DNA from 2 places in the Streptomyces sp. NBC_01390 genome. Region 1 is predicted to be linked to the other one. Evidence: riboswitches for the same ligand, from Rfam matches in the RefSeq annotation. Region 1 holds a riboswitch; the other holds the start of a gene.

Region 1 (7,771 bases):
TGCCGATACGCAGCCCGGGACACAGCGGCTCCCGGTCCGTGCGGATGCACGGCGGCAACGACACTCCGGGCTGTTCCATGCGGGCCAGGCGCTCCTCGACCTCGTCGGGGTGCCCGTCCCGTTCGACGAGGTTCAGCATCACCAGTACGTCGGCGACGAGACGTTGGGCGCGCGGGTCGAGGGTGCTCCAGCCGACCGAGGGCGGAATCCACAGGCTGTGCCTGCGGTATTGGCCGGTGCTGCCCGCACGGGCGCCGATGTTGTCGGCGATGCCCTTCTCGTCGATCCAGAGGAACCGCTCGGGCTGTCCGGTCTCCAGGGCGAGGGCAGCCAGGTAACCGGCCTCGGCGACGAACGGATGCAGGCACCGCCGGGCCGGTTCGCCGGGCTGGTCCGGGTGCCCCGGCGCCGCGTTCACCCTGCCCGCCATCGACAGCCAGCGTTTCACCGTCTGCACGGCGGTGGCCCCGCCCAGCTGCTGGGACGGATGGTGCCCGTCGGGTCGGCCGCCGGCGTTGTCCGGGAGCTCCCACAGGCACAGTGCCTGGAGCAGGCTGAGCTGCGCGTACCAGCAGCGTGACTGCTGGAGCACGGTCTCCGCCTGACGGATCAGGTCGCCGCGGCCGTCCAGGTAGGTGTTCGGGTGCCGTTGGCGTCGGTTGGCCGCGTACTTGAAGCCCTGGGCCAGTGCGACCTCCAGGGCGAGCGGCAGATCGGGGGCACCGCCGGTGAACTCCGGATCGAGGTGGCGCAGCCACTTGGCGAGGCGTTCCTTGGCCTCGTCGCGGTGGGCCTCGTCGACGGAACCCAGGAGCATCGGGAGCATCCAGGCCCGCATCACGAACTCCCGGAACAGATCGACCCGTTGCTCGTGGTAGTGCCGGTTCAGTTCCTTGCGGTCCTTCTGCAGCCGCCCCATGTCCTCGGCCGACACGCCCCCCGGGGACGTACGGTCCGCCCGCGCCTGCCCCATGCGGGCGGACCAGGCCACGTACTCCTGTCTCTTCCACGCCTTCAGCTTGTCCAGCCGGTCGTTGTACTCCTTCACGGGGTCGCTGTTCAGGCCGACCCGCTCGCGGATCACGGCGAACGCCGCGTTGCCGCCGGTGCCGAACTCCTGGGCCGCGACCAGGCGGATGGAGTAGGAGGGTTCCTGGATGCCCAGTCGGAAGAGCTCCCAGTACAGCGGGGTGGTGTCGATACGGGCGGAGACCTTCCGCAGCGCGGCACCCAGTTGTTTGAGCACTCTGCGCTTGGCGTCCCGCAGGGTGCTCCGGTCCCCCTTGATGTCGGCCCAGTGTTCGCGCACCGCGGTGACGATCTCGATCAGCTTTCGCGGGTCGTCCTCGGCACTCTCGATCTCCAGGGCGGCCGCGTAGAGGTCCAGGGCCTTGGGGTCGTCGGTGCGGAGGCCCGCGGCGGCACACAGCCGATGAGCGAGCGGGCGACCCCTCACCGGCGCCTGCCGTACCAGTTCCGCGATCTCCTTCCGCAGCTCCGCCCGCACACCGTGGCCCCGCTCGGGAGGGTTCGCCGCCGAGTGACGGGACAGCAGGACGAGGGCGATGAGCAGTTCACGGCTGGGACCGGGCGGCTGGAGCGACTGCTCGGCCAGGTCGCCGGCTTCCCGCTCGCCCAGGTGGTTCAGCAGGCGACAGCCGAAGTAGGCCTGGATGATGCTGTGCGGGAAGCGAACTCTGTGCTCGGACCCCTCCACCAGTCGGAGCTTGTTCGCGTGGGCCGCGAAGCGCGCGAGGACGGCATGACACTGGTCCAGGTTGCCCTCGCGCAGCCGCCTGCGTTCCGCGTCGCCGAGCCGCTCGCACAACGCGTTCCAGATCCGGCGCCGATGCCAGTCGGTGAGGGTGTTACCGCGTTTGCCGTACTGGTCGAAGCCGCGGCCGGCCCACAGGTGCTCGGCTCGGGCCCGCGCGCGCCGTGCCGGGCCCGGGTGCAGGATGTCCGGGTCGAGCAGCTCCGCGAAGCCGACCTCCAGCTTGTCCTGGAGCAGTCCGACGCAGGCCAGGGCCGAGACCACTTCGAGCGTGTCGCGACGCTCCTGCGGGGACAGCGCGACGTCCTCGCGCAGCTTTCCCTCGCACAGCGCCTCGGTCCAGGTCTCCATCAGCCACAGCCGCAGGGTCGCGCGGTCGCGGCTGCGGGTGTTCATGTGCCGAGGGTCGTCGCCTGGACGGTCGTGCTCCAGGATTCCCCGCCGATGGAGTTCCCGGGCGATCTGGAGGTAGATCGGCGACTCCGTCACCTCCGCCGTCTCCACGATCCAGTCCACCCGGCGCTCGTCGGTCTCCGGTACGCCCGCCGCGACGAAGCGCAGCGCCGCCTCCTCACTGAGCGGTTCCAGCTCCACGATCGCAGCCGAGGTGGTCTCCAACGGGCTGTGCGGCCGGGATGCGATGACCAGGGGCAGCTTCTCCTCGCGGGCGCGCTCGATGGCCCGGCGGATGACGTTGTCCCGGTTCTGCTGCCCGCCGTCGTCGAGAAGGGCTTCCTCCAGACCGTCGGCGAGGACGACCGGCTTGTCGTCGGCGAGGAGTTGCTGCCACACCCGGTCGGTCTTGCTGCGCGCCAGAATGCCCTTGGGCGCCTCCTGCGCGAAGCGCTGCCTCGCCAGGCGTTCGAAGCTCAGGTCGGCGCCGTCGGCCGCGTCCCTCAGCCTGACCGGCACCGGTACCGCGTTCTGGCGGGCCAGGAGTTCGGTGAGCCGTACGAGGACCGCGGTCTTCCCCGCTCCGACGCCGCCGACGAGCAGATACGGCCGCCGGGTGTCGCGCTCCCGCAGCCGCTCGGCGATGACCTGGGCGATGTCCTCGCGGCCCACGACCTCGGCGGTGTCGTATCCGGCGGTGGGCACCAGCCGGCGCGGATCCCGCAGCGTCTTGGTGAGATAGCGCCGTTTGGTCCAGCGGTACCACCAGAACAGGAAGAGCGCGGCGGCGATCGAGGCGGCGAGGATCGGACCGACGAACTTGAAGACGGTCTCGAACCCCTCGTTGCCCTGCCGCCACTTCTCGAAGCCGGTCGTGTCGTGCGTGATGAAGATGAACAGGCCCTCCCCGACCCAGGCGAGCAACGCCAGCACGGCGACCAGCCAGATCGTCCTGGTGACGTTGGCGTAGGAGAGCCATCGGCGCCATTTCCTGGGGCGGGTGGCACCTCGGCGGGCCTCCAGACGGATCGTCAGGGAGTGCCAGCGGCCGACGAACCCGTGGCCGACCCGGTGTCCCGCCCGTCTGAGGGCGAGGGTGGCCATCGGCGCGTCGCGCGGTCGCTCCTTGCAGGGCGGACGGCGGACAACCCTCGTCATGGCGTTCTCCCTGCGAGTTCCGAAAGCGGTTCCCGGGACGGAGGGCCGGCGGGAGAGGATTCGCGCGGCGCCGACGGTCACTTCCATGGAATCACTCCGGGCGCGCTTCGCAACCCGGGCGTCCGGCACCACGCGGGGCGTCCGGGAACATCGGGTTTCGTCCGCACCCGGGCTGGACGGAAGTCTCCCGCCACACCGGACGAACTCGCCCTGATCGGCTGTCAGCTGACGCTCTGAAACCGCCCCGACACAACATCTGGGGGTGGCGTGACGGGTGAGCACAAGATGTATGCTCGTGCTCGCTGTCGCCGCAGGGGAATCCGGTGTGAATCCGGAACTGTCCCGCAACGGTGTACTCGTGCACGTTTGTGCGCTTGGCCAGTCCGAGGACCTGCCGACGGTGTGCCCGGCCGACCGGTCCGGGTGCCTGACGTCCGGGCCTCGTGGAGTGGGCCGGTGGACGCACGCGTGCCCGTAAGGCGTCCGTGTGCCCCGCTGCCCTCCGCAAGGCCCCGTGCCGAGCGAGGGAGAGCCCCCCTGTGACCATCGCGCCAGCCGAACCGGCTTCAGCGACCCCAGAGGCCGCAGTCGAGACGGACGGTCCTGGTACCGCGCTGCTGCGGACCCTGACCGAGCTGACCGCCGACCTTCCCGACGCCGACCCCGGCCGGGTCGCCGCCGCCGCGCTGCGCGGCCGGTCCGCGCGGGCCGACGTGTCGGAGCTGCGCGAGCTGGCCACCGAGGCGGCGGCCGGCCTCATCTCCGAGGACCCCGCCTACTCCCGGCTGGCCGCCCGGCTACTGACCGTCACCATCGCAGCGGAGGCCGCCTCACAGGGCGTCACCTCCTTCTCCGAGTCGGTCGCGGTCGGGCACCGGGAGGGCCTGATCGCCGACCGCACCGCCGAGTTCGTCCGGCTGCACACGGACCGTCTCGACGCCCTGATCGACATCGAGGGCGACGACCGCTTCGGGTACTTCGGGCTGCGCACGCTGTACAGCCGCTACCTTCTGCGCCACCCGATCACCCGCCGGGTCGTCGAGACGCCCCAGCACTTCATGCTGCGGGTGGCGAGCGGTCTCGCCGAGGACGACACCGTGCGGGCGCTGGACGAGGTCGCCGCGCTCTACCGGCTGATGAGCCGCCTCGACTACCTCCCCTCCTCCCCCACCCTCTTCAACTCCGGTACCCGGCACCCCCAGATGTCGTCCTGCTACCTCCTCGACTCCCCCGTCGACGAGCTGGACTCCATCTACGACCGCTACCACCAGGTCGCCCGGCTCTCCAAGCACGCCGGTGGCATCGGGCTGTCGTACTCCCGTATCCGCAGCCGCGGTTCGCTGATCCGGGGCACCAACGGGCACTCCAACGGCATCGTGCCGTTCCTGAAGACGCTGGACGCCTCCGTCGCCGCCGTGAACCAGGGCGGCCGGCGCAAGGGTGCCGCCGCGGTCTACCTGGAGACCTGGCACTCCGACATCGAGGAGTTCCTGGAGCTGCGCGACAACACGGGTGAGGACGCCCGCCGTACGCACAACCTGAACCTCGCGCACTGGATCCCGGACGAGTTCATGCGCCGGGTGGACACGGACGCCCTCTGGTCGCTCTTCTCCCCCTCCGACGTGCCCGAACTGGTCGACCTGTGGGGCGCCGAGTTCGACGCCGCCTACCGCGCGGCCGAGGAGGCCGGGCTCGCCCGGAAGACCATCCCGGCCCGCGATCTGTACGGCCGCATGATGCGTACCCTCGCGCAGACCGGCCAAGGCTGGATGACCTTCAAGGACGCGGCCAACCGCACCGCCAACCAGACGGCCGAGCCGGGCAGTGTCGTCCACTCCTCGAACCTGTGCACGGAGATCCTGGAGGTCACGGACGACGGGGAGACGGCGGTCTGCAACCTGGGTTCCGTGAACCTCGGGGCGTTCGTCGACACGGCGGCCGGTGACATCGACTGGGAGCGGCTGGACGAGACGGTCCGTACCGCCGTCACCTTCCTCGACCGGGTCGTCGACATCAACTTCTACCCGACCGAGCAGGCGGGCCGCTCGAACGCCCGGTGGCGCCCGGTCGGCCTGGGCGCCATGGGCCTCCAGGACGTCTTCTTCCAGCTGCGCGTCCCCTTCGACTCGCCCGAGGCCAAGACCCTCTCCACGCGGATCGCCGAGCGGATCATGCTCGCCGCGTACGAGGCCTCCGCCGACCTCGCCGAGCGCAACGGTCCACTGCCGGCCTGGGAGAAGACCCGTACCGCCCGTGGTGTGCTGCACCCCGACCACTACGACGTCGAGCTGAACTGGCCCGAGCGCTGGTCGGCGCTGCGGGCACGTATCGCCTCGACCGGGATGCGCAACTCCCTGCTCCTGGCGATCGCGCCCACCGCCACCATCGCCTCGATCGCCGGCGTGTACGAGTGCATCGAGCCGCAGGTGTCCAACCTGTTCAAGCGCGAGACGCTGTCCGGCGAGTTCCTCCAGGTCAACTCGTATCTGGTACGGGAGCTGAAGGACCTCGGCGTGTGGGACGCCCGCACCCGGGAGGCGCTGCGCGAGTCGAACGGCTCGGTGCAGGACTTCGCCTGGATCCCGGCCGACGTACGGGCGTTGTACCGCACGGCGTGGGAGATCCCGCAGCGCGGCCTCATCGACATGGCCGCCGCCCGGACGCCGTTCCTGGACCAGGCGCAGTCCCTGAACCTGTTCCTGGAGACGCCGACGATCGGCAAGCTGTCGTCGATGTACGCGTATGCCTGGAAGTCGGGCCTGAAGACGACGTACTACCTGCGCTCACGCCCGGCGACCCGCATCGCCCGCGCCGCGCAGGCACAGGCCGAGAAGACCGTCCCCGTCCAGCAGGTCGCCGACCCCGACGCCGTCGCCTGCTCCCTTGAGAACCCCGAGTCCTGCGAGGCCTGCCAGTAATGACCACCGCACCTGAGAAGACCGAGAAGAACCTTCTCGACCCGGGCTTCGAGCTGACCCTCCGTCCCATGCGCTACCCGGACTTCTACGAGCGCTACCGGGACGCCATCAAGAACACCTGGACCGTCGAGGAGGTCGACCTCCACTCGGACGTCTCCGACCTGGCGAAGCTGTCCGAGGGTGAGCGGCACATGATCGGCCGGCTGGTCGCGTTCTTCGCGACGGGCGACTCGATCGTGGCCAACAACCTGGTGCTGACGCTCTACAAGCACATCAACTCCCCCGAGGCGCGGCTCTACCTGAGCCGGCAGCTCTTCGAGGAGGCCGTGCACGTCCAGTTCTATCTGACGCTGCTCGACACCTATCTCCCCGATCCGGCGGACCGGGCCGCCGCCTTCGACGCGGTGGAGAACATCCCGTCCATCCGCGAGAAGGCCGAGTTCTGCTTCAGGTGGATCAACGAGGTCGAGAAGCTGGACCGACTGGAGACCAAGGCCGACCGCCGCCGTTTCCTCCTCAACCTGATCTGCTTCGCCGCGTGCATCGAAGGCCTGTTCTTCTACGGTGCTTTCGCCTACGTCTACTGGTTCCGCAGCCGGGGTCTCCTGCACGGTCTCGCCACCGGCACCAACTGGGTGTTCCGGGACGAGACGATGCACATGAGCTTCGCGTTCGAGGTGGTCGACACCGTCCGCAAGGAGGAGCCGGAGCTGTTCGACGAGCAGCTCCAGCAGCAGGTGACCGACATGATGCGGGAGGCGGTCGAGGCGGAGCTGCAGTTCGGCCGGGACCTGTGCGGTGAGGGTCTGCCGGGTATGAACACCGAGTCGATGCGCCATTACCTGGAGTGCGTCGCCGACCAGCGGCTGGCGCGCCTGGGCTTCGCCCCGGTGTACGGCTCGGAGAACCCCTTCTCCTTCATGGAGCTGCAGGGTGTCCAGGAACTGACCAACTTCTTCGAGCGGCGCCCGTCGGCGTACCAGGTGGCCGTGGAGGGCACGGTCGACCTCAACGAGGATTTCTGACGTCACGTCACTGATGGTGCGGTCCTTACCGAACGGTAAGGACCGCACCATCAAGCGCGAGGTCTCGTCCATGGACCGCCCATCGGCCGTCCATGGACCTTCTATGGAGCGGCAAAGTTCTTCCGGGACGTCTGTTCCGGTCTCGTCGGCCCCGGCTACTTTTCTGGCGATCCTGTCATGCGCACATCGGCATCACAGAACGTTCAAGTGTCATGCCCCTGACGAAATCGCGCACTGCTGCCGCTACGCGCGTCACAGGCCTGCCACCAGCGTCGAGAACCCCACTCCAACGACGGAGGCAGTACCCCCATGCGTAAAACACGCACAGACAAGCCCCGCCGGAGCCTGCGAAGACTCCTGGTCGTCGCCACTCCCGCCCTCGCCCTCAGCCTCGCCGGACTCGTCGCGGCGCCGGCGCACGCCGCGCCCGCAGCGCGAACTGTCACGCACGCAGCCGCGCCCACCTCCCACGTCACCCAGAACTCCAGGGCCCTCACCTCCCC
Region 2 (7,771 bases), 7.8 Mb from region 1:
CAACCACGAGTTCGACGGCGGCCAGTACGAGATCAACCTGACCCACTCCGACGCCCTGGACGCCGCCGACCGGGCGTTCCGCTTCAAGGCCGCTGTCAAGGAACTGGCTCGCAAGGAAGGCAAGTTGGCCACCTTCATGGCCAAGCCCTTCAACGATTCGGGCGGCTCCGGCTTCCACCTGCACTTCTCCTGCGTCGACGCCGACGGCCGCAACGTCTTCGATGACCCGGCCGGCGCCTTCGGTCTCTCCGGCAACGCCCGGCACGCCATCGCCGGCCTTCTCACCCACGCCCCGGCGCTCGCCGCGCTGCTCAACCCGACCGTCAACTCGTACAAGCGCTTCGGGCCCGACACCCTCGCGCCCTGGCTGATCAACTGGGGCCTGGACAACCGAAGCGCCATGGTCCGTATCCCGCCCGAGCGCGGCTCCGGCGCCCGCCTGGAGCTACGGCTCGGAGACGCCGGCGCCAACCCGTATCTCGCGATCGCCGCGCTCACCGCCGCCGCCCTGCTCGGCGTCCAGGAGGGCAAGGAGCCGCCCGCGCCGCTGGAGGGCTACGGCTACGACCTGGAGAAGTCCCAGGTCCTGCCAATGAACCTGACCGCCGCGCTCGACGCCCTCGAAGCCGACGAAGCGCTCATCGAACTGCTGGGCAAGGACTTCACCGCGTCCTTCCTCGCCTACAAGCGCGACGAGGCCGAACGCTTCCAACGACACGTCACCGACTGGGAGTTCGCCGAGTACTCCTACCACCTCTGAGCACCCCGCCAGGAGCACACCATGACGAGCACCCTGAACACCACCAACACCCACCACGCGCCCGACGACCCGATGCCGCTGGACGAGGTCGACCTCGCCGACAACGACAAGTTCCTCGACGGCGTCACCCCCTGGCGCATGTTCCACACCCTGCGCCACCAGGACCCGGTCCACTGGCAGCCGGAGCCCGAGCCCAACCACGGCTTCTGGGCCGTCACCCGGCACGAGGACATCGCCCGCGTGGGACGCGACCCGCAGACCTTCACCTCCACCAAGTTCGCCAACCTCGAAGAACTCGACGACGACCAGATCAAGAAGCGCGCCTCCATCCTGGAACTGGATGGCGTACGCCACCGAGCGATGCGCAGCCTGCTGCAGCGTCAGTTCGGCCAGGGCGTCATCAACGAGTACGCCGACTTCCTGCGCGGCCTGACCGCCAGGACGTTGGACACGGCCCTCGCCAAGGGCACGTTCGACTTCGTCGCCGACGTCGCCGCCGACTTCCCCATCAACGTCCTCGCCCGGCTCCTCGACGTCCCCCCGGAGGACAACCAGCAGCTCATCGACTGGGGCAACCGGATCATGGGCAACACGGACCCCGACTACGCCGATGTCCTCCTCCACAGCAAGGAGAGCGAGCAGTACAAGGATCTGCCCTTCCGTAGCCCGGCCTCGCTGGAGGTCTTCGAGTACGGACGGGAGCTGGCTCGCCAGCGGCGGGGCGGCACCGGCACCGACCTGATCTCCAGACTCATCAACCAAACCCCGCGCGACGGCGTCCCGCTCTCCGCGCAGGACTTCGACAACTACTTCCTGCTGCTGGTCGTGGCCGGCAACGAGACCACCCGGCACACCATCTCGCACTCCATGCTGGCTCTCATCCAGCACCCCGAGCAGCTGACCAGGCTCCAGGAAGACCCCTCTCTCATCCCGGTCGCCGTCGAGGAGTTCCTGCGCTGGGCCACGCCCGTCTACCACTTCCGCCGTACCGCGACACGCGATGTCGAACTCGGCGGCAAGCGGGTGAAGGAGGGCGACAAGGTCGTCATGTGGTACGCCTCCGGCAACCGCGACGAAGAGGTCTTCGGCAACCCGTACGACTTCGACGTCACCCGCCAGAACAACGACCACCTCACCTTCGGCAAGGGCGGCCCCCACCTGTGCCTGGGCAACCTGCTCGCCCGCACCGAGATCCGCATCATGTTCGAGGAACTGATCCCGCGCCTCGCCGGCATCCGCCTCGCCGGCGACGTCCCCCGGGTCCGCTCCAACTTCGTCAACGGCATCAAGAAACTGCCGGTCGAGGTCACCCTCGCCTGACCGCCTGTACACAGAGCTGTGGCCACCCGGACCGCCGGGTGCCCACAGCTCTGTGTGTTTGCGGCGGCAACACTCTGAGCGCGGCCGTTCGGAAGGGCATGGTCACACCAAATGCCGTACCGCATACGGCGCCGACCGGAGTCCTCGTCCGCCGTAGGGCAACAGCTAACCGACGAGGTCAGCAGCCTGCTGGCACGGATGGCCTTCCACCAGGCGTGGCTCCAGATCGAGGCCACGACCGTCGCGGGCCCCTACCCAAGCCTCGTGGCCACGGCGCGCGGAAGCCGGTGCACAGATGAGCCTCGCCTGGCAGCAGCCACCGATCACCAGCGACAGCGGCATGAACCTCGGGATCCCGTATCCCCGGGACCGATCGAACGCGGCCAAGGCCACTGCATCAAAGTGATGCGTCGCCACCTGTGAGAACGCGCGTGATCTTGGTGCCAACTATCCCTCTTTTGTGCCAACTAAAAGTCCTCGTCACAAAGACCTCAGCGCCGCACCCTCGGCATCCCCAGCCCGATCCACGAGATGATCTCCCGCTGGATCTCGTTGTTGCCGCCTCCGAAGGTGAAGATCACCGCCGATCGGTAGCCGCGTTCCAGTTCGCCGTGGAGTATCTCGCCGGCCGAGCCCTCCTTCAGCGCGCCCGGGGCGGCGACGATCTCCAGGAGCCAGGCGTAGGCCTCGCGTCGGGCCTCGGAGCCGTAGACCTTGACCGCCGAGGCGTCCTGGGGGGTGAGGGTGCCTTCCTGGACGGCGTTCACCATCTGCCAGTTGAGGAGCTTCATCGCGTCGAGCTTGGTGTGGATCTGCGCCAGGCGGCGGCGCACCCACGGCAGGTCGACGACACGGCGGCCGTCGGCGAGCTTGGTCTCCATCGCCCAGCGCTGGACCTCGTGCAGGGAGCGGATGGCCATCGTGCCGTGAGCGGCGAGGGTGACGCGCTCGTGGTTGAGCTGGTTGGTGATCAGCCGCCAGCCCTGGTTCTCCTCGCCGACCCGGTGGGCGACGGGTACGCGGACGTTCTCGTAGTAGCTGGCGGTGGTGTCGTGCGAGGCGAGGGTGCGGATGAGGGTGCAGGAGTAGCCGGGGTCGGTGGTCGGCACGAGGAGCATGGTGATGCCCTTGTGCGGCGGGGCGTCCGGGTCCGTGCGCACGGCGAGCCACACCCAGTCCGCCGTGTCGCCGTTCGTCGTCCAGATCTTGTGGCCGTTGACCGTGTAGTGGCCGGTGGCTTCGTCGCCGTCCCGTACCGCCCGCGTCTTGAGTGCGGCCAGGTCGGTGCCCGCCTCCGGCTCGCTGTAGCCGATCGCGAAGTCGATCTCGCCGGCGAGGATCTTCGGGAGGAAGTACGCCTTCTGCTCGTCGCTGCCGTACCGCATGATCGTCGGGCCGACGGTGTTGAGCGCCATGAGCGGCAGCGGTACGCCCGCCTGGGCGGCCTCGTCGAAGAAGATGAACTGTTCCATCGGGCTCAGGCCGCGCCCCCCGTACTCCTGCGGCCAGCCGACGCCGAGCCAGCGGTCGGCGCCGAGCCGACGGATGGTCTCGCGGTAGAAGCGCTTCTGGGCGACGTGGTCACTGAAGCGTGAGTAGGCGCGGTCCGGCACCAACTCGGCGAAATAGGTGCGCAGTTCGGTGCGCAGCTGCTGCTGCTCGGGCGTGTATTCGAGATGCACGGCGCCTCCTGCTGGCTCCCCAAGGCCGGACCTGTCGGCGCACACGGTAGAACGTGTTCCAGAAATTGGGAATGGCGGTGCGTGTACGGGTCCACGCGCGCCTGAGGGGGTCCCGGATGTCCGGGACCCCCTCAGACCAGTGCGGCGAACCGCTCAGTGCGCCACAGGAGTTGCCTGCGGTTCGGTGCCGCTCGCGCCGACGGCCGCTGCCTTCCTCGGAACGAGCAGCCGTTCCGCCATCAGTCCGAAGACCAGGCCGAACGCGGTCCACATCGTCACCTGGATGCCGAGCGTGGCCACCCGGTACCGCCACAGAAGGCTCGCGGAGAAGCCCTCCGGGACCTCGTTGGTGAACGACGGCAGGAACGCGTACGCGAGTCCCACCACGAGGACGAGGAAGGCGCTCGCCGCGAGCGTCGCGTTCCAGTTGCCCAGGCGCGGCGCGAGGCGCTTGCCCAGGATGACCGCGCCGACGGCCAGCAGCACGCTGAGCGCGACCATCAGGAAGAACAGCGCGGTGCGCTGGTTGAGGGTGTCGGGGTCGCCGACGGCGGGCGGGTTGGCCGGGTACTTGAGGAACGGCACGACGTACACCGCGAGCAGGCCGGCCCCCGAGAGGAGCAGCGCGGTCGCGCGCGGCCCGAAGCGGCCGATCCGGCCGAGCGCGAAGCAGTACGCGAGGGCGGCGATACCGCCGAACGCGACGCCGTACACGAGGACACCGGTGCCCAGGCCCACGGTGGACTGCAACGCACGGGAGACCAGGGCCTGTTCGGCGTGCCCGTGGGCCTCGTGCATCTTCTCGAACGCGATCGCGTCGTCGACGAGCGGCTCGGCGAAGACGTACGCGACGACCCAGACGAGCACACCCGCGACCAGGCCCGCGAGCATGCCGCGGACCAGGAGGTTTCTGACCGTTGTGGAGTTCATGAGCTCGTGTGCGTTCCCTGTCCTCGTCAGTGGCAGGGGAAGCCGAGCAGGTGGCGGGCGTCGTGCACCCATTCGTGCACACCCTCGCCGGAGACCAGGGAGGTGGCGCCCTGTTCGGCGCCGACGAAGTAGAGCAGCACCAGCATCAGCACGCCGAAGAAGACCGCCCAGGGGGTGATCGCGCCGATCGGCAGTTTCTCGGGTACGGCGGTGGGTGCGGCGGTCGGCTGAATCGCGGACTGTGCCATGACAGACCTCCTGGGGGAACTCGCGTCCCGTATCGGTGGTGCGGAGGACGACAGTCACGGGTCTGACTTGCCCCCGGGCCGCACCAGGCGGGTGCGTACGGGGCTTACAGTGGCGCGACCGTGCCGGATTCCCACCGGCTTCCGTCGAACCGTCGTCAATATCGTCGTGAAGGTACCGCGAAGCGGGGGTTCGGCCAAGGGCGCGTGGGACGGCGTACGGCGCGGCGGTGCGCCGTACGGTGCCTCAAGTTCCGTGCATGACAACGAATATTGGGGCGGAATGAGCGCGGGAGAGACCGGATGACGAGCCGAGTGATGTTGATCTCACCGGCGATCAGCGCGGCCCTGCGGGAGGCCCGTTTCGACGACGACTGTTCCCTGGACGAGTCGGGGCTGCGGCTCGCCCTGGCGGCGGCAGGGAGCCTGCCGGCAGTGTCCACGGTCTGGGTCTCCCCCACCGCGCGCTGCCGCGAGACGGCCCGGGCACTGGTCCTCGACGCCGGTTCGGTACCGGGGCCGGCCGGTCTGGACGCGGGCCGCTGGCGCGGCGCGACCCTGACCGAGGTGACGGAGAAGGAGCCGGAAGCGCTGGCCCAGTGGCTGACCGACCCTCAGTCGGCCCCGCACGGCGGGGAGTCGGTCCGCGGGCTCTGCGACCGGATCGCCCACTGGCTGGACGGGACGGCGGCGCGGGTCACGGGCCGGACGGTGGCGGTTGTCGAGCCTGAGGTCGTACGGGCGGCGACGGTACGAGCGCTCGGTGCGCCGGAGTCGGCGTTCTGGCGGATCGACGTTCCGCCGTTGACGGCAACGGAGTTGAGCGGCCGGGCGGGGCACTGGAATGTGCGCCTTGGCCGGCCGCTTGGTGCGCCGCACGACACGTAGGGGGCGTTCGGTCGTGAACCCGGGGTTCACGACGCGGATCGGCGCGCGCGGCTCACATGCTGTCGTCCCACGGGCGGGGGCGTCCGGGACGTGAACCGGCGGGTTCGCGGGGCAGCGTGGCTCACCTGCCGTCATCTCGCGGGCGAGGGTATTCGGAGGTGAACCGGCGCGTTCACGGCGCGGTGCGGCTCACGCGCCGTCGGCCTCCGGGCGAGGCGCCCGGATGGGAACCGGTCGGTCACGGCACGGTGCGGCTCACGCGCCGTCGGCCCACAGGCGAGGGTGTCCGGACGTGGACCGGCGGTTCATGGCGCGGTGCGGCTCACGCGCTGTCGGTCCCGCGGCGCGGGGTGTCCAGCGTCCAGGCGAAGTCCTTGCATGCCTGTGCGCACTCGCGGCATGCCTTCGCCGTGTCCTGGCCGCCGGAGTGGTCGTCGAAGACCTGGGCGGTTTCGAGGCAGACCGTGCCGCACCACTCCAGTTGGACCCGGAGGGCGGCCTCGTCCTGGTCCGCCTGTTCGGAGAGCAGGCGGCACGTCGCGTCGCACACCTCCGCGCACAGGATGCCCTTGCGGCGCGCGAGGGCATCCTCGGGAGACCCGTCCGGGTCCGCGACACTGGCGCGCAGCGCACATGAGCGCGCGCACTCGGTGCACGCCTGCGCACAGACGAAGCGGTCCTCCAGGAACCGGAAGAGTTCCTGCTGCGTAGTTGTAGTGGTTGTTGTAGTTGTAGGGGTCACGCCGGTCGAGTTGCCGTTGCGAGGGCCGTCAAACCCCTTGGTTCAGCTGTCGTAGTCGACCGTCAGTGTCTCCGACACCGGGAACGACTGGCAGGTCAGGACGTAGCCCGCGTCGACCTCGGCGGGTTCGAGGGCGTAGTTGCGGCGCATGTCCACCTCTCCCGAAGTGACCAGCGCCCGGCAGGTGCCGCAGACGCCGCCCTTGCAGGCGAACGGCAGGTCCGGGCGGGTGCGCGCGGCGCCGTCCAGGACGGTCGCCTCCCGGGACAGCGCGGTGGTGGTGGAGCGGCCGTCGAGGGTGACCGTGACCCGGCTCACCGGGCCCTCAGTGACCATGTCCGGGTGCTGGACCTGGCGGACCGGCTGGTCGTCGGCGTAGAAGAGTTCCTGGTGGACCCGGGCCGGGGGCACGCCCAGCTTCGCCAGCAGTTGCTGGGCGTCGCGGACCATGCCGTGCGGTCCGCACAGCCACCAGTGGTCGGTGCCCGGGACGTCGACGAGGCCCGCGAGGAGCGCGGCGAGGCGTTCGGCGTCCAGCCGTCCCGACAGCAGCTCGGCCTCGCGCGGCTCGCGCGACAGTACGTGCCCCAGCTGGAAGCGCGTACGGTACAGGTCCTTCAGGTCCGCCAGTTCGTCGGCGAACATCACGGTGTCCGTACGCCGGTTGCCGTACAGGAGGGTGACCTGTGAGCGGTCGTCGGCGGCCAGGACCGACTCGGCGATCGACATCATCGGGGTGATGCCGGAGCCGGCGGCGATCAGGACGTGGCTGCCGGACGCGGTGAGGTCGGGGGTGAAGGCGCCGGTCGGCGTCATCACGTCGAGCACGTCACCGGGGCGTACGCCGTCGACCAGCCAGGACGAGAACAGGCCGCCGGGCACCACCCGTACGCCGATACGGGGTCGTTCGCCGGCCGGGGCGCAGATCGAGTACGACCGGCGCTCCTCACGCCCCTCGAACTCCCGGCGCAGGGTGAGGGACTGTCCCGGTGCGAAGGCGTACTCGGCGGCCAGGTCCGGCGGCACCTCGAAGGCGACGGCGACGGCGTCCGCGCACAGTCGCCGCACGTCGGCGACCTTCAGGGTGTGGAAGACCGGGCGACGGCGTACCGGAACCGTGGTCGGGGCGGTGGGCGCGGCCATCAGATCTCCTTGACGTACTCGAACGGCTCGCGGCAGGTGTGGCAGCGCCACAGGGCCTTGC

Evidence for each region. A riboswitch is a leader RNA that binds a small molecule or an ion and turns the genes downstream of it on or off. The one in region 1 is predicted to bind cobalamin.
Region 2: it holds a riboswitch for cobalamin, as region 1 does, so the genes downstream of both, OG241_RS02490 (CbtB-domain containing protein) here and OG241_RS37885 (ribonucleoside-diphosphate reductase subunit alpha) in region 1, are expected to answer to the same signal.

The regions. Positions count from the first base shown of each region.
Region 1 covers NZ_CP109551.1:8,386,298-8,394,068, reverse strand. Annotated here, with positions in the region: gene OG241_RS37890 (ATP-binding protein) at 1-3,325, opposite strand, end outside; cobalamin riboswitch at 3,598-3,739, shown strand; gene OG241_RS37885 (ribonucleoside-diphosphate reductase subunit alpha) at 3,865-6,243, shown strand; gene OG241_RS37880 (ribonucleotide-diphosphate reductase subunit beta) at 6,243-7,268, shown strand; gene OG241_RS37875 (putative Ig domain-containing protein) at 7,578-7,771, shown strand, end outside.
Region 2 covers NZ_CP109551.1:587,592-595,362, forward strand. Annotated here, with positions in the region: gene OG241_RS02470 (glutamine synthetase family protein) at 1-760, shown strand, start outside; gene OG241_RS02475 (cytochrome P450) at 782-2,080, shown strand; gene OG241_RS02480 (acyl-CoA dehydrogenase family protein) at 2,572-3,762, opposite strand; gene OG241_RS02485 (CbtA family protein) at 3,916-4,692, opposite strand; gene OG241_RS02490 (CbtB-domain containing protein) at 4,719-4,940, opposite strand; cobalamin riboswitch at 4,980-5,136, opposite strand; gene OG241_RS02495 (histidine phosphatase family protein) at 5,241-5,825, shown strand; gene OG241_RS02500 (ferredoxin) at 6,148-6,567, opposite strand; gene paaE (1,2-phenylacetyl-CoA epoxidase subunit PaaE) at 6,610-7,710, opposite strand; gene paaD (1,2-phenylacetyl-CoA epoxidase subunit PaaD) at 7,710-7,771, opposite strand, start outside.